3 regions of the Lysinibacillus sp. NPDC059133 genome follow, and region 2 is predicted to be linked to each of the others. Evidence: predicted binding sites of a transcription regulator. Region 2 holds the regulator's gene; each other region holds the start of a gene.
What was found. The regulator LexA, encoded in region 2, represses DNA repair genes until DNA is damaged. The targets are predictions, from matches to a motif close to CGAACATATGTTCG.
Positions count from the first base shown of each region.

Region 1: a site for LexA is predicted at 1,576-1,589, ahead of uvrB (excinuclease ABC subunit UvrB). Genes of this name have one in related genera too.
Region 3: a site for LexA is predicted at 3,468-3,481, ahead of ACFXN8_RS06835 (DUF6434 domain-containing protein). Genes of this name have one in related genera too.

Region 1 is NZ_JBHZDH010000011.1:97,537-102,839, forward strand. It holds gene uvrB (excinuclease ABC subunit UvrB) at 1-1,501, opposite strand, end outside; gene ACFXN8_RS08615 (ECF transporter S component) at 2,311-3,006, opposite strand; gene ACFXN8_RS08620 (ABC transporter ATP-binding protein) at 2,985-4,637, opposite strand; gene ACFXN8_RS08625 (energy-coupling factor transporter transmembrane component T) at 4,610-5,303, opposite strand, start outside.
Region 2 is NZ_JBHZDH010000049.1:4,380-9,682, reverse strand. It holds gene ACFXN8_RS20380 (gamma-glutamyl-gamma-aminobutyrate hydrolase family protein) at 1-533, shown strand, start outside; gene lexA (transcriptional repressor LexA) at 890-1,507, opposite strand; gene yneA (cell division suppressor protein YneA) at 1,670-1,987, shown strand; gene ACFXN8_RS20365 (YneB family resolvase-like protein) at 1,984-2,649, shown strand; partial or broken gene ACFXN8_RS20360 (hypothetical protein) at 3,009-3,110, shown strand; gene ACFXN8_RS20355 (transposase) at 3,189-3,710, shown strand; gene ACFXN8_RS20350 (hypothetical protein) at 4,460-4,741, shown strand; partial or broken gene ACFXN8_RS20345 (cysteine peptidase family C39 domain-containing protein) at 4,865-5,233, shown strand.
Region 3 is NZ_JBHZDH010000008.1:121,258-126,560, reverse strand. It holds gene ACFXN8_RS06855 (helix-turn-helix transcriptional regulator) at 445-1,179, shown strand; gene ACFXN8_RS06850 (DMT family transporter) at 1,373-2,272, shown strand; gene ACFXN8_RS06845 (hypothetical protein) at 2,311-2,505, opposite strand; gene ACFXN8_RS06840 (hypothetical protein) at 2,586-2,744, opposite strand; gene ACFXN8_RS06835 (DUF6434 domain-containing protein) at 2,838-3,434, opposite strand; gene ACFXN8_RS06830 (MFS transporter) at 3,552-4,724, opposite strand; gene argS (arginine--tRNA ligase) at 4,896-5,303, opposite strand, start outside.

The DNA.
Region 1 (5,303 bases), on a different contig from region 2:
TGCCGATTAGAACATCATAAGTACCTTTACGTAGCTCGCGAATAATTTCAATTCGCTCTAGCGTCTTAATCTCTGAATGCAAGTACTCTACCTTTAAGCCCATTTCTTTCAAATAAGCTGATAAATCCTCTGACATTTTTTTCGTCAATGTCGTCACGAGCACTCGTTCATTACGAGCAATACGACCTTGAATCTCATCGATTAAATCATCAATTTGCCCTTCAATAGGACGTACCTCAATTTGTGGATCAAGCAACCCAGTTGGGCGAATAATTTGCTGCACCATTTCCGGAGTATGCTCAAGCTCATACGGGCCAGGTGTTGCCGATACATAAATAGCTTGATGTATATGTTTCTCATATTCTTCAAAACGTAAAGGGCGGTTATCTAGTGCTGATGGCAGACGGAAGCCATGCTCAACTAGCACACCTTTACGTGCTTGGTCACCGTTATACATCCCTCGAACTTGTGGCAAAGTAACGTGACTTTCATCGACAACAAGTAAAAAATCATCAGGGAAATAGTCAAGTAGCGTATATGGGGTTGCCCCCGCTTCACGCAATGTTAAATGACGCGAGTAGTTTTCGATACCTGAGCAAAAGCCCATTTCACCCATCATTTCTAAATCATAACGAGTACGTTGCTCTAAACGCTGTGCCTCCAATAATCTATCCTCTGCACGTAAAAGAGCTAGACGCTCCTCCAACTCTTTTTCAATATTTTCAATGGCTTTTCGCATTTTTTCTTCTCGCGTAACGAAGTGGGATGCTGGGAAAATAGCTACATGATCACGATCCGCTAATATTTCACCAGTTAACGCATCCACCTCGCGAATTCGATCGATCTCGTCCCCAAAAAATTCCACGCGGATACATTGTTCGTCTCGGGATGCAGGAAATATTTCCACTACATCACCACGTACCCGAAACGTACCACGTGTAAAACTCACATCATTACGCTCATACTGTACATCGACCAATTTTCGAAGCAACTGATTACGTTCAATTTCCATTCCAGTCCGCACCGATAGGACCATTTCACGATATTCTTCTGGAGAACCTAGACCATAAATACAGGACACGGATGCAATAATAATGACATCATCACGCTCGAATAATGAAGATGTTGCAGAGTGACGCAACTTATCAATTTCATCATTAATGCTTGAATCTTTCTCGATATAAGTATCTGTCTGCGGTACATAGGCCTCTGGCTGAAAGTAATCATAGTAGCTGACAAAGTATTCAACTGCATTATTAGGGAAGAACTCTTTAAATTCACTATATAATTGACCCGCTAGTGTTTTATTATGTGCCATAATAAGTGTCGGTTTTTTTACCTGTTTAATGACATTAGAGATCGTAAACGTTTTTCCTGTTCCTGTTGCACCGAGTAATGTTTGATGACGTTTACCTGCACGTACACCCTCCACTAATTCCACAATTGCCTGTGGCTGATCTCCATTAGGCGTATATGGCGCTTGTAAATCAAATGTTTGCACGCATGTCCCCGTCCTTTCCTACCAATTTGATACATATATTTTAGCATAGCATTATTAAAATTTCGAACATTTAACGAACGAATGTTTGTAAATATTTTTTCATTTTCTATATTTGTGATGAATCCTATAGAACGTATGTACCAAAATAGTTAATTGCAACCTACCTATAAATAGATTACCCTTTCCAAATGTTAACTAATCGGGATGGGATGGGATGATATAAGCAGGAATTTCACTGTTTGGTGATGAATTGCTCGTCAGGTTCAGGTCTATTAAAGGGTTATGCAGGCGGAGTCTAGGGAGATTGAATCTAAGGGGGAGAAATGTGCTCAGGTAGACCGAAGAATTGATCGGGTTGCTTGGAGATATGATCAGCTTGAATGAAAAACTGCTCGGGTTACCAGTAGAACTGATCAGCTAGCTTGAATAACAGCTCGGGTTACCGGTAGAACTGATCAGCTTGGATCTCACCACTTATAGGGATGGGAGACTTTTGTAACTGACGTTTCACTTACGTTACATAAAACATCTGTAGCTGACGCCTTGCTTTCGCTACACAAAACATTTGTAGCTGACGCCTTGCTTTCGCTACACAAAACATTTGTAGCTGACGCTTTGCTTTCACTACACAGAAAGATTTGCTAAAAGAAGTTAAAAAATGAGTCCGGTATATTACCGAACTCACATTTACAAGTTGCCTGTTGATATAATTGTTTCTAACAATGAGGATCTGTTTCACTTACTGGGCTCTCATCTTCACTCCTTTGTAGCTAGTGACTATGAAATAATCAATTTTTGACTACAAAGATCTATTGTAAAATCCCATATTTATTTTTTATTCTCTCTAGTTTTTCTCTAAATGGTTTAGCTAACAATAGTAAAAAAATCACATTAGACACAGCATAGATTATCATAAAAGGTACGGCAGAAGTTAGTGCCAGCGCGTAAGCTTTCCAGCTGAAAACACCGTACATTGAAATTGTTCCCCAAATATCCATGCCAAATGAAAAGAATACACCTGCAAAGATTCCAAATAATACAAGCGATATTTTTTTATGCATCATACCAGTTTTACCTAGCAAACCAGCAATAAAACCAATCATTCCCCACATAAACATTTGGAATGGTGTCCAAGGACCTTGTCCAAAAAACATATTCGATACTAATGCAGAAATTGCTCCTGTTAAAAAGCCAGCTTCCGCACCAAGTGAAAACCCTGTAATAGCTGTAATAGCTGCCACAGGCTTAAAACCAGGTGTAACAACAAATAAAGCACGTCCTGCCACTGATATAGCAGACATCACTGCTATGATTAAAATTTCCCGTGGCTGGGGCTTTCTACGCTCAAATGATAGGAAGAACGGCACACATGCTAAAATCATAATGACAATCGAAATAAAATAATATTTTCGGTCAGCAAATATTGTAATGCCCGCATATAAAGTAAGTGGAATTAACACAAGGATGACAATGCGTGAAATAATTAAACGAATGTTTCTTGGCATAAGGTAACTACATCCTCACAAGTAATGGCATTGCTCAATATATCTCTTGATATTCGATGTGCTGCAGTTGTATAAAAATTATTTCCACTATAAAATGCTCGTGGCTCACCTTCAGATACAATACTTCCGTCGAAAAATAGCGCACATCTACTGCTGTGTTGTGCAGAAAATTCAATGTCATGTGTCACCAGAATGATGGTCATACCTTTAGTTTGTAAATCTTTTAATATGTCTGCGAGTTCTTCCTTTGCATGTGCGTCAAGACCCTTTGTTGGCTCATCTAATAGCAAAATTTTAGGTTCTATTAACAAAAGCTTTGCGAGTGCTAGCTTCTGCTGTTCACCCCCACTTAAATCATACGGATGCCGATTTAATAAATGAGTCAATGTAAACAATTGAATCGTTTCTTGAACCTTTCCATCTGTTACTTTATGTAAATGGGCAATATCCTCTAACTCTTGAAGCACCGTTTTTTGTACAAATAATGTTTTTGGATCCTGCGGTAATAAGGTTATATATTGTTGGTACAATTGTTTATTACTATAGCTTTTTAACGCCTTATTGAATAAGAGTATTTTGCCATGGTAAGGTTTTTGTAGCCCCGTTAAAATAGAAAGAACTGTAGATTTTCCAGTACCGTTTCCACCTATTATCGTTAAAAATTCCTGCTCCCTCACCTGCAAATTAAAATGATGAACAATATCCGTACCCTTTTTTTCATATCGAAAAGCAATATCTTTTGCCTCTAATACAATATCTGTTTTAACCGAGGATATTGTAAGAAGTGTATTCAAGGGAGCAAAACTGTATGGTTGGTTACTTAGCCAATGTTGTCCCTCACGAATAGTAAGAGGGATCGGTCCCGTACCGTTCAGTAGGTGGAAAATCTTCGTTGCCGCAGGTAATGCTGTAATCATGGCATGATTTTCTGGTAAACCCTTTAAAATTTCCTTAGGTGAACCGTCCAATAAGATCCTACCTTCATCCATAATAAGTACGCGATCAGCTAGAGGTAACACTTCTTCCAGTCGATGCTCAATTAAAATTATGGTAATACCTAATTCTTTGTTTAGTCGATGCAATGTTTGAATAAACTCTAAAGCAGCAATTGGATCTAATTGCGATGTTGGCTCATCAAGCAGTAGCAGTTTTGGCTGCATCACCATAACGGATGCTAAGTTTAATAACTGCTTTTGACCACCAGAAAGCTCGGTTGTTTTATGATGAAACCATTTTTGGATGCCAAAGAAATTGGCCATTTCAGCTACTCTACGGCGAATGGTTGGTGAATCTATCCCTAAGTTCTCCAGTCCAAAAGCAAGCTCATGCCATACTTTATCTGTTACAATTTGGTTGTCAGGGTTTTGAAACACATATCCGATGTCCGCCGCAGCGACTTCAGCATTTAGCTGCTCCAAATCACAGTCTTTGTAGAAAATAGCACCTGTCATCGTTCCATGAGGATGCAATTCTCGTTTAAAATGGCGCAGCAAGGTACTTTTCCCACAGCCTGATTGTCCTATTAGCACGATAAATTCGCCTTGCTGAATTTCTAAATTAATATTTTTTAATACAAGATTTTCTTCGTTCGGATAAGTAAAGCTTACATTGTCGATTTTAACGATCGCCACTTTAATGCCCCCCTGATTTCGATAGCTACTGGAATAGTGAGTAGAATAAAATAGCTACTATAAAATAGAATGCTTACAGAATCCCATTTAATCTCTCCGAAAGTTGGATAAAAATAAAATGTCGTTGTGCCAATAAAACTTGCCACTAAATTGCTAAGAAAAAGCAATATAATCATTGCCAAAACGACGCCATCTCGACGCTCAAAAATAAAAAGAGAAAAGGCAGTTCGCTTTTTGACACCATAGCCACGAGCTTTCATAGAATCCGCCGTTTCAATGGCATTATCCAATGCCCAAGTAATCAAAATAGATAAAATACGCACTGTACATTTGATACGATGCCATAGGGAGCCAGCTGTATAATCCATCCCAATCACTTTTTGTGCTTGTACAATTTGAGCGAGTTGACGCCTAAAGCGTGGAACTAATCGCAATGAAATCGACAATGTTAGTGATAATGCTGGCGACACTTTTCCAAACAAATAAATAAACTTATCTGATGTCATCAGGTCATTATAGCAGCTAAACCATAGCATAATGGCTATAATCATTGTGGCTATTGCGATACCATACATAATTGCCTCTACAGTAAGTGCATTGCCATTTATATAAAGCAATACGAGCTGACCATTATGGCTAATCATTGGATTAATAATCGCCATTAAG
Region 2 (5,303 bases):
ATCCATTTCTTTTTGGTGCAGAACCTACACCAAAATTAGGGAAGGTTCATCCAGAAAGGGATTCCGTAGAACTTTCCTTAATTGAAGCCGCCTTTATTCGGAAAATGCCGATTTTCGGAATTTGTCGAGGGATTCAAATGCTAAATGTTGCGTTTGGAGGCACGGTCTATCAAGATATTGAGAGCGAGTATCACAGTCGGAAATTAATAAAGCACATGCAACAAGCGGCACGGGGCGTTACTACACATCATGTTCATCTAACACCTGATACATTATTAACAACGATGATCGAGGAAGAAAAAATTGCGGTGAATTCATTTCATCATCAGGCAATAAACGTAGTAGCAGAAAAATTGAAAGTGGTAGCCAAATCAAGTGATGGTATCATTGAAGCGGTAGTACACGAAGATTTACCATTTTGTCTAGCAGTACAGTGGCATCCTGAGGAGCTAGCCATTGCAGGAGATGAAGTATCCAAGAAATTATTTACTGCATTTGTAAAGGCAAGTTTGAAGTTTAAGATAGAGGCATAAAACTTGATAAGCGTTTAATGGCATAGATTTTTTTACCTAAGGGCAAGATAACCTTGGTGATAAACATGAAAAAATAGAGTTAGTGTATATAAGTTGATTGGAGTGGAGGCTGGGCGACTCCTTGGGGATTAGCGGCTCATCGGACGCCCCCAGGAAAGCGCCCAGCCGGAACGGAAATCAACCCACGTTATGGAGATGAGCTGATTTAAGTAACTAAAGGCTTTGCTAGGTGTAGAAATCCATTTTAAAGTGGGTTTTTTTAATGTTTAAAATAACACTCAAAAAATAAGAAAAAGAGGTATATGCCCATTTGTGAACATAAAATCCTCTTTTTATACTGTACTATTGAGATACTTTTAATGTACACGACGATAAAGACCTACAACATGTCCCAAAATAGAAACTTGGTCTACGATAATTGGCTCCATTGTTGCGTTTTCAGGCTGTAAACGGAAATGACTTTTTTCCTTAAAGAAACGCTTTACAGTTGCCTCATTCTCTTCAGTCATTGCTACGACAATATCACCATTATCAGCAGTTGCTTTTTGTTTAACAATCACTAAATCTCCGTCTAAAATGCCAGCTTCAATCATTGATTCACCCATAATTTCTAGCATAAATAACTGATCTTCACTTGTACCATAAATATCTGGTAGTGGGAAATATTCATCGATATTTTCAACAGCAGTTATCGGAGAACCTGCAGTAACCTTCCCAACAAGTGGGACATGTATAACATGTTGCTTTTGAATAGAATCCTCTGGCTCTAGAATTTCAATGGCACGTGGCTTAGTTGGGTCGCGTCGAATCAAGCCTTTTTGCTCTAAACGAGCTAAATGTCCATGAACTGTAGAGCTTGAAGCAAGTCCAACTGCTTCACCAATCTCACGTACAGATGGTGGATACCCCTTTGTGCGCACCTCTTCTTTAATGAAATCTAAAATGGCCTCTTGTCTTTTCGAAACTTTTTTCATGATTGCTCACCTCTTTTTTCTAATCATTCTACTTATTAGTAGTATAGCAGAATGCGAACACTTAAGCAAACATAGGTTCGAAAAGTGTTTGACAAAAACGTTTGTTCGCATTATTATAAGAACGTATATTCCGAACAAACATTCTCGAAAGGGGTTATAAACATGAACTGGTTTAAAAAAAATCCACATATTACAACTTTATTAGGAGCTTGTCTACTATTTACAGCATATCTTTTTATAACAGACCCAGGCGAGGTTACATACGCTGAAATTGAAATCGAACATGGTGATAGCTTATGGTCGTTAGCCGAACAATACCGTGGTAAAATGAAGTCGGATGAATGGATTAAGCTTGTTAAGGCAGAAAATGAATTATCGAACGTACGAATTATTGCAGGTAAATCTCTAGTGATTCCAGTAGTGGGTGACGACCAACCAAACCCTATAAATTCAATTGAAATTGCGAGAAATGTAAAATGATAACTAAACAACAATCGGCTGTTGTCTATTGCCGTGTGAGTACAGAAAAAGAGACACAAAGCTCCTCGTTAGAGCGTCAGGAGGAGGAGCTAGTACGCTATGCTAAAGAGCAGGGTTACGAAGTGAAGCGTGTTTTTAAGGATAAGCATAGCGGCTATGATGTGGAACGAGAAGGTTTACTAGAAATGCTTGATTTCATAAAAGAAAAAGAAGTTACAGCATTATTTGTGCAGGATGAGACACGCTTAGGACGTGGAAATGCTCGAATGGCCGTGTTGCATTTATTGCAGAAAACTGAAACGAATGTTTTCTCTATGCGAGACGCGGGACCTGTACAATTAAATGAAATGGATACGATGCTCCTAGAAATTTTAGCAATTGTAGAGGAGTACCAGCGCAGAATCCATAATGCTAAAATACGTCGTGGCATGCGTCGTGCTGTTGAAAATGGCTATCGCCCTGAAAACAATTTATCTAATCGAGGGAATCCAAACGGTCAAGAACGCAAGGATGTACCTGTAGAGGAAATTGTAAATCTTCGTAATCGAGGTTTTACCTTTGAGGAAATCGCTTTAACACTTAGAGGTCTTGGCTTTGAGGTAAGTAAAGCTACTGTACATCGGAGATATCGGGAGCATCAAGAGGAAAGATTGCAAAAATAAAGTGACGTTTAATCAGTGGGAGTTTTGTCGTCCCGCTGATTTTTTTATTGTTAAGGAAATTATAAATCTTATACGAGGAGGAAGCTTGGTGGAATTCAATAATCGGGAATTATTAAACGCATTTTACAAGATTATTTCAGTGGTTTTTGGGAAATTCATCAAGAGAAGTCTCCCAGATCCTATCGGAAAGATATTGGGGAAACGATTCAAAAAACGATTCGATGTGGTTCAAGAAGTCTAGGCTATATTCATTACGAATGCTGGGGTTGTTCTGGTGATGCCAAATTAGTATTTATTTCTCTTGTAAAAGTTGATTTTGCAATAAATGTGGAAAGAAGTATACAGATGATTGGTCAGATAAACAACAGGAATTAGTGTTCAATGTGTCTCATAGTCGTATGGTATTTACGATTCCAGAGGAGCTTCGAAATGTGTTATTTCAGGATAGGAAAAAGTTGTAGGAGTTAAGTCGATTAGTTGCTCAAGAATTTGAATATTACTACTAAAATCGTTCTAAAAAGCGTCGACTAAAGCCCAGAATTATCACAGTCATTCATACGTTTGGGCGAGATTTAAAGTTTAATCCGCATATCCATGTACTTGTCACAGAAGGAGCGATAGAAGTCCAGCGATTAGATTGGATTCCTTACGAATATTTAAGAAAATCGTGGCAGAAGGTGGTACTAGATTCAATGAAGCTGTGGTATCCAGAGAATCTAGCTGTTCAGAATATAATCAATGAATTATATAAACGTTATACCAAAGGATTTAATGTGAATGCTGAAAAGAAGATGAAGAATGCGAAAGGAGCAGCTAAATATATTGGAGAATATCTTATACGTCCTGCCATCGCGGAATATCGGATTATTGGCTATGACGGTAAAGAAGTAATCTTTTGGTATGAAGATCATCAAACAGGAAAACGAGTAACGGTGAAACAGTTGGTATTTCGTTTTCTTTACAATTTAATACAGCGCATTCCCCCCCCCAAGCATTCATTTCCTAAATATCGAGAAACAAATAATAGAAAGGGATATTGTGCAGAGTATTCCAGAATATAAAGATGGAGAGGTTATAAAAATAGAAGAAATAGACGTTATCTGCCGTTTTAGAAATGACGCAAAAAGTAAATTAAGACGAGCGTTTACCAAAAGTGATTGATGGGTATAAAGGGTTGATCATATTAGCGGATTTACTGAAAATGTAGAAAACGAATGAGTCAAATGGTACGCTTTAATAAATTATACGAAATGGTTTTTTGTAGAAACTATTACAAAAGTTTTATATTCAGTATTGACATTCCAGAAGCTGTGTTTTTAAAATGGAATTAGAATATTTTTTATTTTTTAAAATATTTTATGAATGAGGTGGTTGGTTGAGGCAATGGAGTAAAATTTTTATTTATATTTCAATAGTAGTAGATCTTTACTAGTTCTATCTGTGAGTAGTATATTTGCTGCTCCAATAACAACTTCAAAAGAGGATTTAAAGAGGTTGGAAACTCTAGAAACTAGAAGGGCGGAAGAAGAGGCTAATTTCCAAATGGGTGTTGGACTCTCTAATGAATTAAGAGATGGTTATCTAAAACGGGAAAGATTACCGTAAGATGATAGACTTTGTAGCGTGGTGCGAATACCGAATAGCGGAATAAGATTATTCAAGAGATCGATTTACGGAAGCCCTCTTACGTCTCGATGATATTCAAAAACAATTTAACAAAACAGATATTGCTATTGAGGTATAAATTCTGGCTGCAGAAATCATAGAAAGTCCCTATAATCCTAAACGAAATCCCTCAACAGCTGAAAAGATGTTAAATGATGCTGAGCAAGAAACCGTAGGAGATGACAGAATAGCTGTTGCTAATCTCGTTTTCAAAGCTGGTAAACAAAAGGAAAAACGTAATTTAAGAGCAATAAAGCTAATAGTACATAATACAAAAGAGAAAAAGTTCAAAAAGAAGAGCACTATTGATTACTCTATCTCTCGTGAAATTAAGAAAAAGCATAATGAAAACCTAGCAAAAATATATCGTCTTTCTGCTTTTTCTCACGTAAGGAAGGTAACTATACTGAAGTGTATGCTAAATTAAGTAAATTGGTTAATGAGTATACAGGAGAAAATCCTTATATTTACTTTACAGAAACAACCACATTAGAGGATAAAAAGCATTGGCATTAGCAGCACAGGGTAAGAAAAATGAAGCTATTGTTAAATTAAAAGCGACCCTACATGTGGAACAGCAGCTCTTCAAATGGCGCTGTCTAAGATCGGACACACAGTTCCTTTAGATAAGTTAGTAAAAACGGCTGGGACAAATGAAGAAAGAACTACAATGTTAGGATTAATAGCTGCTTCTCAACAATAGGGTGTGTAAGCGTATGGATTGGAAATTGGTAAATCAGAGCTCTCTAATGCGCCATTACCGGCTATTTTTTTACTGCATGATCACTATTTAACAGTCACTGCTGTTTCAAAAGAAGAGGTCATTATGTATGATCCATTAGTAGGAAGGATGAATAAATCCATATCTGATTTAGATGCACTTTGGGATGGGAAACTGATTCTTTTTGCTAATAAATAAGTAGAGGCTTCTTAAAATCTATCGGTAGTTAGAGCTCTCTCAGTAGAGGAAAGTCAGCAGTTAAAAGGAC
Region 3 (5,303 bases), on a different contig from region 2:
ATGACTTAAAATTGGCGGTTAAAATATTATAAAAAAAGACTGTTTTCTCAAAGATTGTTGCTTCTGGTTTACTATCTTTTTCAACTACAGCATCCCTTTAGTTGAAGATTAGAACTTGTAGGATTATTTTCTTGTTCCTATTGACGTAAATTCCTTTCTATTTGTCATAAAAGCACCTCTATTTTGAAATATCTGCCACATTTTTATTAACTAAAAGTCCTATCTATATGCGGATTTTAATAAATTCGTACCGTTTATAAAAAGTTGCACCATTTTACCCCTTTGGATATGGTTATCTAAAGGGTTTTTTAAGTGCAAAGGGATCATTTGAATAAAAAGATGGATAAAAAAACTATAGAATGACAATTAATTGTTCCATTAAAAGGGCTTTTAATAGAACAAAAACTTATTGACTAACCCTAAAGCATGTAGGAGGAATTGAAAATGGAAAATATTAGAGAAATTGTAGCAGAAAGAAGAACCTATACACCTAACCAAAACACTCATTCCCATTGTTATGCTCAGTTAATTTTGCCTCTCCAAGGAGAACTTTATATTAAAGCAGGGGCACAGGATATTCAACTAGACCACCAAACATTATTTTTCATTCCTCCCGAGTGTAATCATACTTTTCATTCAGCTGTACGTAATGAGTTTTTGGTTTTAGATATTCCTCATTTTATGCTAACTAGTAGAAACTTATATAATAAAGGAGTTTCCTTTAAATTTGATAATCAATGGAAAGGAATTCGATATCTTATCCTGAATGAAATCGATAAACAATCTTTACAGGGCTCTGCTCTTAAAGACCTATACCCCTATATTTCACATTATTTACTTCAAGAACAACAACCTAAATCTATTAGGTATATCCACGAACATTACAATGAGAATATTACGGTAAATAAACTGGCTTCACTTGAACATTACAATCGTACATATTATTCGGATTGGTTTCTAAAAGAAACTGGGAAATCCCCTTCAGTATATATACAGGAAGTTCGTTTGAATAAAGTAAAAGAAATGCTACGGAATACAGATTTACCCATTTTGCACATCGCAATTCAAGTAGGTTTTGAACATCAATCTTCCTTAACACGTTTATTCCAAAAATATGAGGAAATAACACCAAGCCAATTTCGAAAAAAATATAGAATTTCGGGAAAATACCCCTTATAAATTTGTATAAACTAAGCAAATACTGAAATTCGGATAAAATTATTCTGAATTTCAGTAAAAAACTGTTATCCGATGTTTGTAAAATTTTAATATGGACTTGGTTAAAGGCCGAGTTACTTCTTGATACCTGTGGTTCTTTCTGTAATCACAGTTCTTTTTTTGAGAAGTCACTTAACTTAAAAGGAGCAAAAAGATGGAAACAGTATTAGGTTTATTTTTTACACTCTTATGGTCATCTGCAGCGATAGCTACAAAGTTTGGCTTAAACTCTACCACGCCTTTGGTATTGGCAACCACTCGCTTTTTAATCGCTGGAGGTTTACTATTTCTGTATGTTTATTTGTTTAATAAAAAATATCCTTGGCCTCGGTCACAGGAATGGATCCCATTAATTTTTTTAGGGTTATTGAATACAACAATCTATCTGGGTGCAACCTTTTGGGCATTGAATTATGTATCAGCAGGCTTATTTAATTTATTTGTTACAACAAATCCTTTTGTGGTTGCTTTCCTGTCCTCTATATGGTTAAAACGAAGAGTTCATTTACAAGAATGGATAGGAATGGTCATAGCAGCATTTGGTTTGTTAATTGGCATATGGCCATCTATCACAACCAGTGAGGCTAGTGTATATGGATTAATTATTTTGGGACTAGGAATGGTATCAATGGCGATTGGAAGTGTTTATTTTAAAAAAATCAATTTAAATCTTCCGGGTATTGTCATTAATACTTGGCAAGTGTCTATTGGTGGAGTTGTTTTAATACCTATAGCTTATATTCTCGAAAAAGAAAATTTTTTTTTAAAATTGGATTATTATTTGCTTGGTTCGTTAATTTGGTTGGTGTTCATTATTTCAATCGGCACAATGTTGCTTTGGTTTTATCTGTTGAAACAGGATACGGTAAAGGCTAACAATTGGTTATTTATGACTCCAATTTTCGGATACATATTAGCTGCTGTTTTTTTAAATGAATCTATTACTATGTTTGATATTACAGCAACAGTATTTGTGGTAATGGGATTATTATTTTCAGGAAATATAGCCATCCTCCCCTATCAAAAAACTCCCAAACAGAATCCGAAGAGTTAGTTATGATTCAAGGAGTAAAAATATAAAATAAGATTTGGCTAGTGCTTTCTCCATTTTATAATAGCTTTGTTTGGTAATAACTCAGTCTTTACTTTTTTTAACACTATTGCAATTGGGCTATCAACAAGCACTTCAACTGATACTTCAACAAGCTCCTTATTTATTCTTTGATTTTGGATATGGAAAACGTGAACTTCTCGTTCTAACATTCCAGTACCAATACCCTTGGTCAAAATTATGATTAACTCATTTTTTCCATCTTTATTGATGTCCTCATAGATAATTTGAGGTGACCAAGTAGGACTTGTTGTATTTATCCAAAGGTCTTGTAAGGACACCACCTTTTAGCATAAAGGGTAACATCTGCTTTATCAGATTTTGTAATTTCCTCATATTCATTTATCATTGCTTTTGTTTTTGATAAAACGGTAAAAAGAGATATGGCAATAATTAATATAAGAACTTTTTTCATTAGAAAACACCTCATATTTAGGTGTTCTCTATAATTGTCTGTTTATTCCACTAAACTGTACCGTTAGCTCAATAAGAAAAGCTACCTTTGACTTCAGTAGCTTGATCTTAAGCTCTTGCCAACGTTAGCTGAATATGTATATTTATTGTTTCCAGGTAGTTTCTTGATTTTATTCCAAGCTTCAATCGCTTCTTCACGGCTTTTCCCTTGATTTTTCGGGTCAGAAAAAAAGTCACGAATGAATTGATTATATTCAAATTGAGGTGCAATGCTTTTCTTGTATGTAGGGTTTCTCTTCCGTTCTTCCTCCTCATCCCAAGCGTCTACGACATCGCGATAAGTTTTTCCGACATTGTTTTTAATATAGTTTTGGATATAGGTGGAAAAATGAAATTTAGGGATTACTGTCTTAAAAAACGCCCTTACATTTTGACTACAACGATGATCTTCTGTAATGACTGTATCAAGACTTAAATCTACTTGCTGTTCTTTCTTCTTCGCTATTGATTTTCTGACAGGCTTTTTAATCTCTCCCGTCTGTAGAAATATTTCAATCCTATTAGAAATCTCTATTTTAGAACCAGTAGCACTTATTCCGTTATTTCTACAAAAAGATTGTAATTCTTCCTTTAACCAATAGAAATCGTTAAAACTTTCTATACTTAATTCTTTCGTTAAATTAGGTCTCATCAATTACCTCCATATTTACTTACTCTACATTACGGAACATTTGTTCCTATTTAGCAAAAACAATCACGAAAACAACCTTTAAAAAAACATGCGCGTACATTCGCGCATGTCTCCACATTATTTTTTCTTAAGAAAAAGGATCGTAGCTAAAATGCCTAGCATTAATGTGATAAAAATTGTATAGGTAAATGTATGGTTACCTGTCACATCATAGCAATAACCGATGAGTATAGGGATAATGGCGCTTATCATGAAGCCGCCTGAAAGCACCATAGATGACCAACTATTTGCCTCTTCGTCATTTCTTGCCTCATCCAATGGTAACAATAAACCGATTGGAAATAAGCCGCTTAATACGATACCTATAATGAATACCGCAATCCATAACAAAGTTCCCGAACCTACCCATAACAACACAAAGCCAATAATGCCAAAGACCCCTAAAGAGAAAAGCCAGCCGATTCGACTCGACCATTTTTCCATTAGTATGGGGACCAAAATATTCCCAATCATTTGTACAATAGACATAAATGTTAGCATAGAGCTTGCAGCGCCAAGGGAAAAGCCCTTATCCTGTAACATCGGTGCTAGCCAGGACATCATTGAGAAGAATAAAGATGTTTGTAAGCCAAAGTAAATTAAAATGGTCCAAGCACGGACATTTCTCCACGGATTTCGTGCAACTTTTTCCGTACAACCATCTGTCTCTGGTAGCTCTTGTTTTTGGATAACCAGGAACCATATGCAAAGAGCAATGATAGCAAGCATTGCCCAACTGCCAAGCGCCATCGTCCAGCTCTCATGAAAATGATTATAAAATGGTAATGTTAGTGCAGCACTCAATGTTGCCCCTGTTCCTATGCCAAATGAATAAATACCTACCACCGTAGTAAAACGGGTCGGGAATTTTTTCTTGATATAGGCATTTAATATGGGTCCAATAAGGGCAATGGCAAATCCTGCCGCAAAGCTTGTGACTACAAGTAGTACATAACTTTCTTTTAAAAAGCGTAGCCCATTTGCTAATGCTAGGATGATTATTAAGAGCGTAATAGCTGTTTTTGTTCCGAGTTTTCTTTGTAATGGAACTGCGAATGGTGCAAAGAGTCCCATACAAAACACCGGAATAGATGTTAAAAAGCTCATTTTTGTATTTGATATATGGAGTGATTCTAAAAGTACATTAAATAGTGGTCCTATTCCTGTGACTGCTGGACGCATATTGAGCGCAACCAAGAAAATACAAACAACCACAAGTACCATGGAAACGCGCCATTGCTTTTTCTCCATTCTTTCTAAAAACCTTCTCTCTATTTATTCGGTTAAAAATTCAACGAAATTTGCTAGACCTTTGAATTCCCACTATATCCTTTTACCATTTTTTCTAGTAACGGTCAATTTCATGGACATTACTATTTGCAGGAGGTAGCTAGCATCATGTCGTAGATACGCTATTCATACTTACATATTGTTAGGTGCTGCGATGCCTAACAGTGCTAACGATTCTTTTAATACAACGGATACACTTAGACAAAATGCTAATCTTGATTTTCTTTGGCTGTCATCGACCAATACTTTATTTTGCGCATAATATTTATTAAATTGGCGCGCTAATTGTAAGGCATATTTAGCAATTTGTGATGGATCTGCTTGTTCAAAGGCGGTAGCAATTACTTTCGGAAACTGTTCCAGTAATAAAATAACAGGCCAAGCTTGCTCCCCTAAAGCTTCGAACGATACCTCGTAACTATGTTCATCTGCTTTTTCCAAAAGAGATGCAATACGAGCATACGTATATTGAATATATGGCCCTGTTTCACCTTCAAAATTCATCATGTGCTCAATGGAAAACTCAATATCATGAAGACG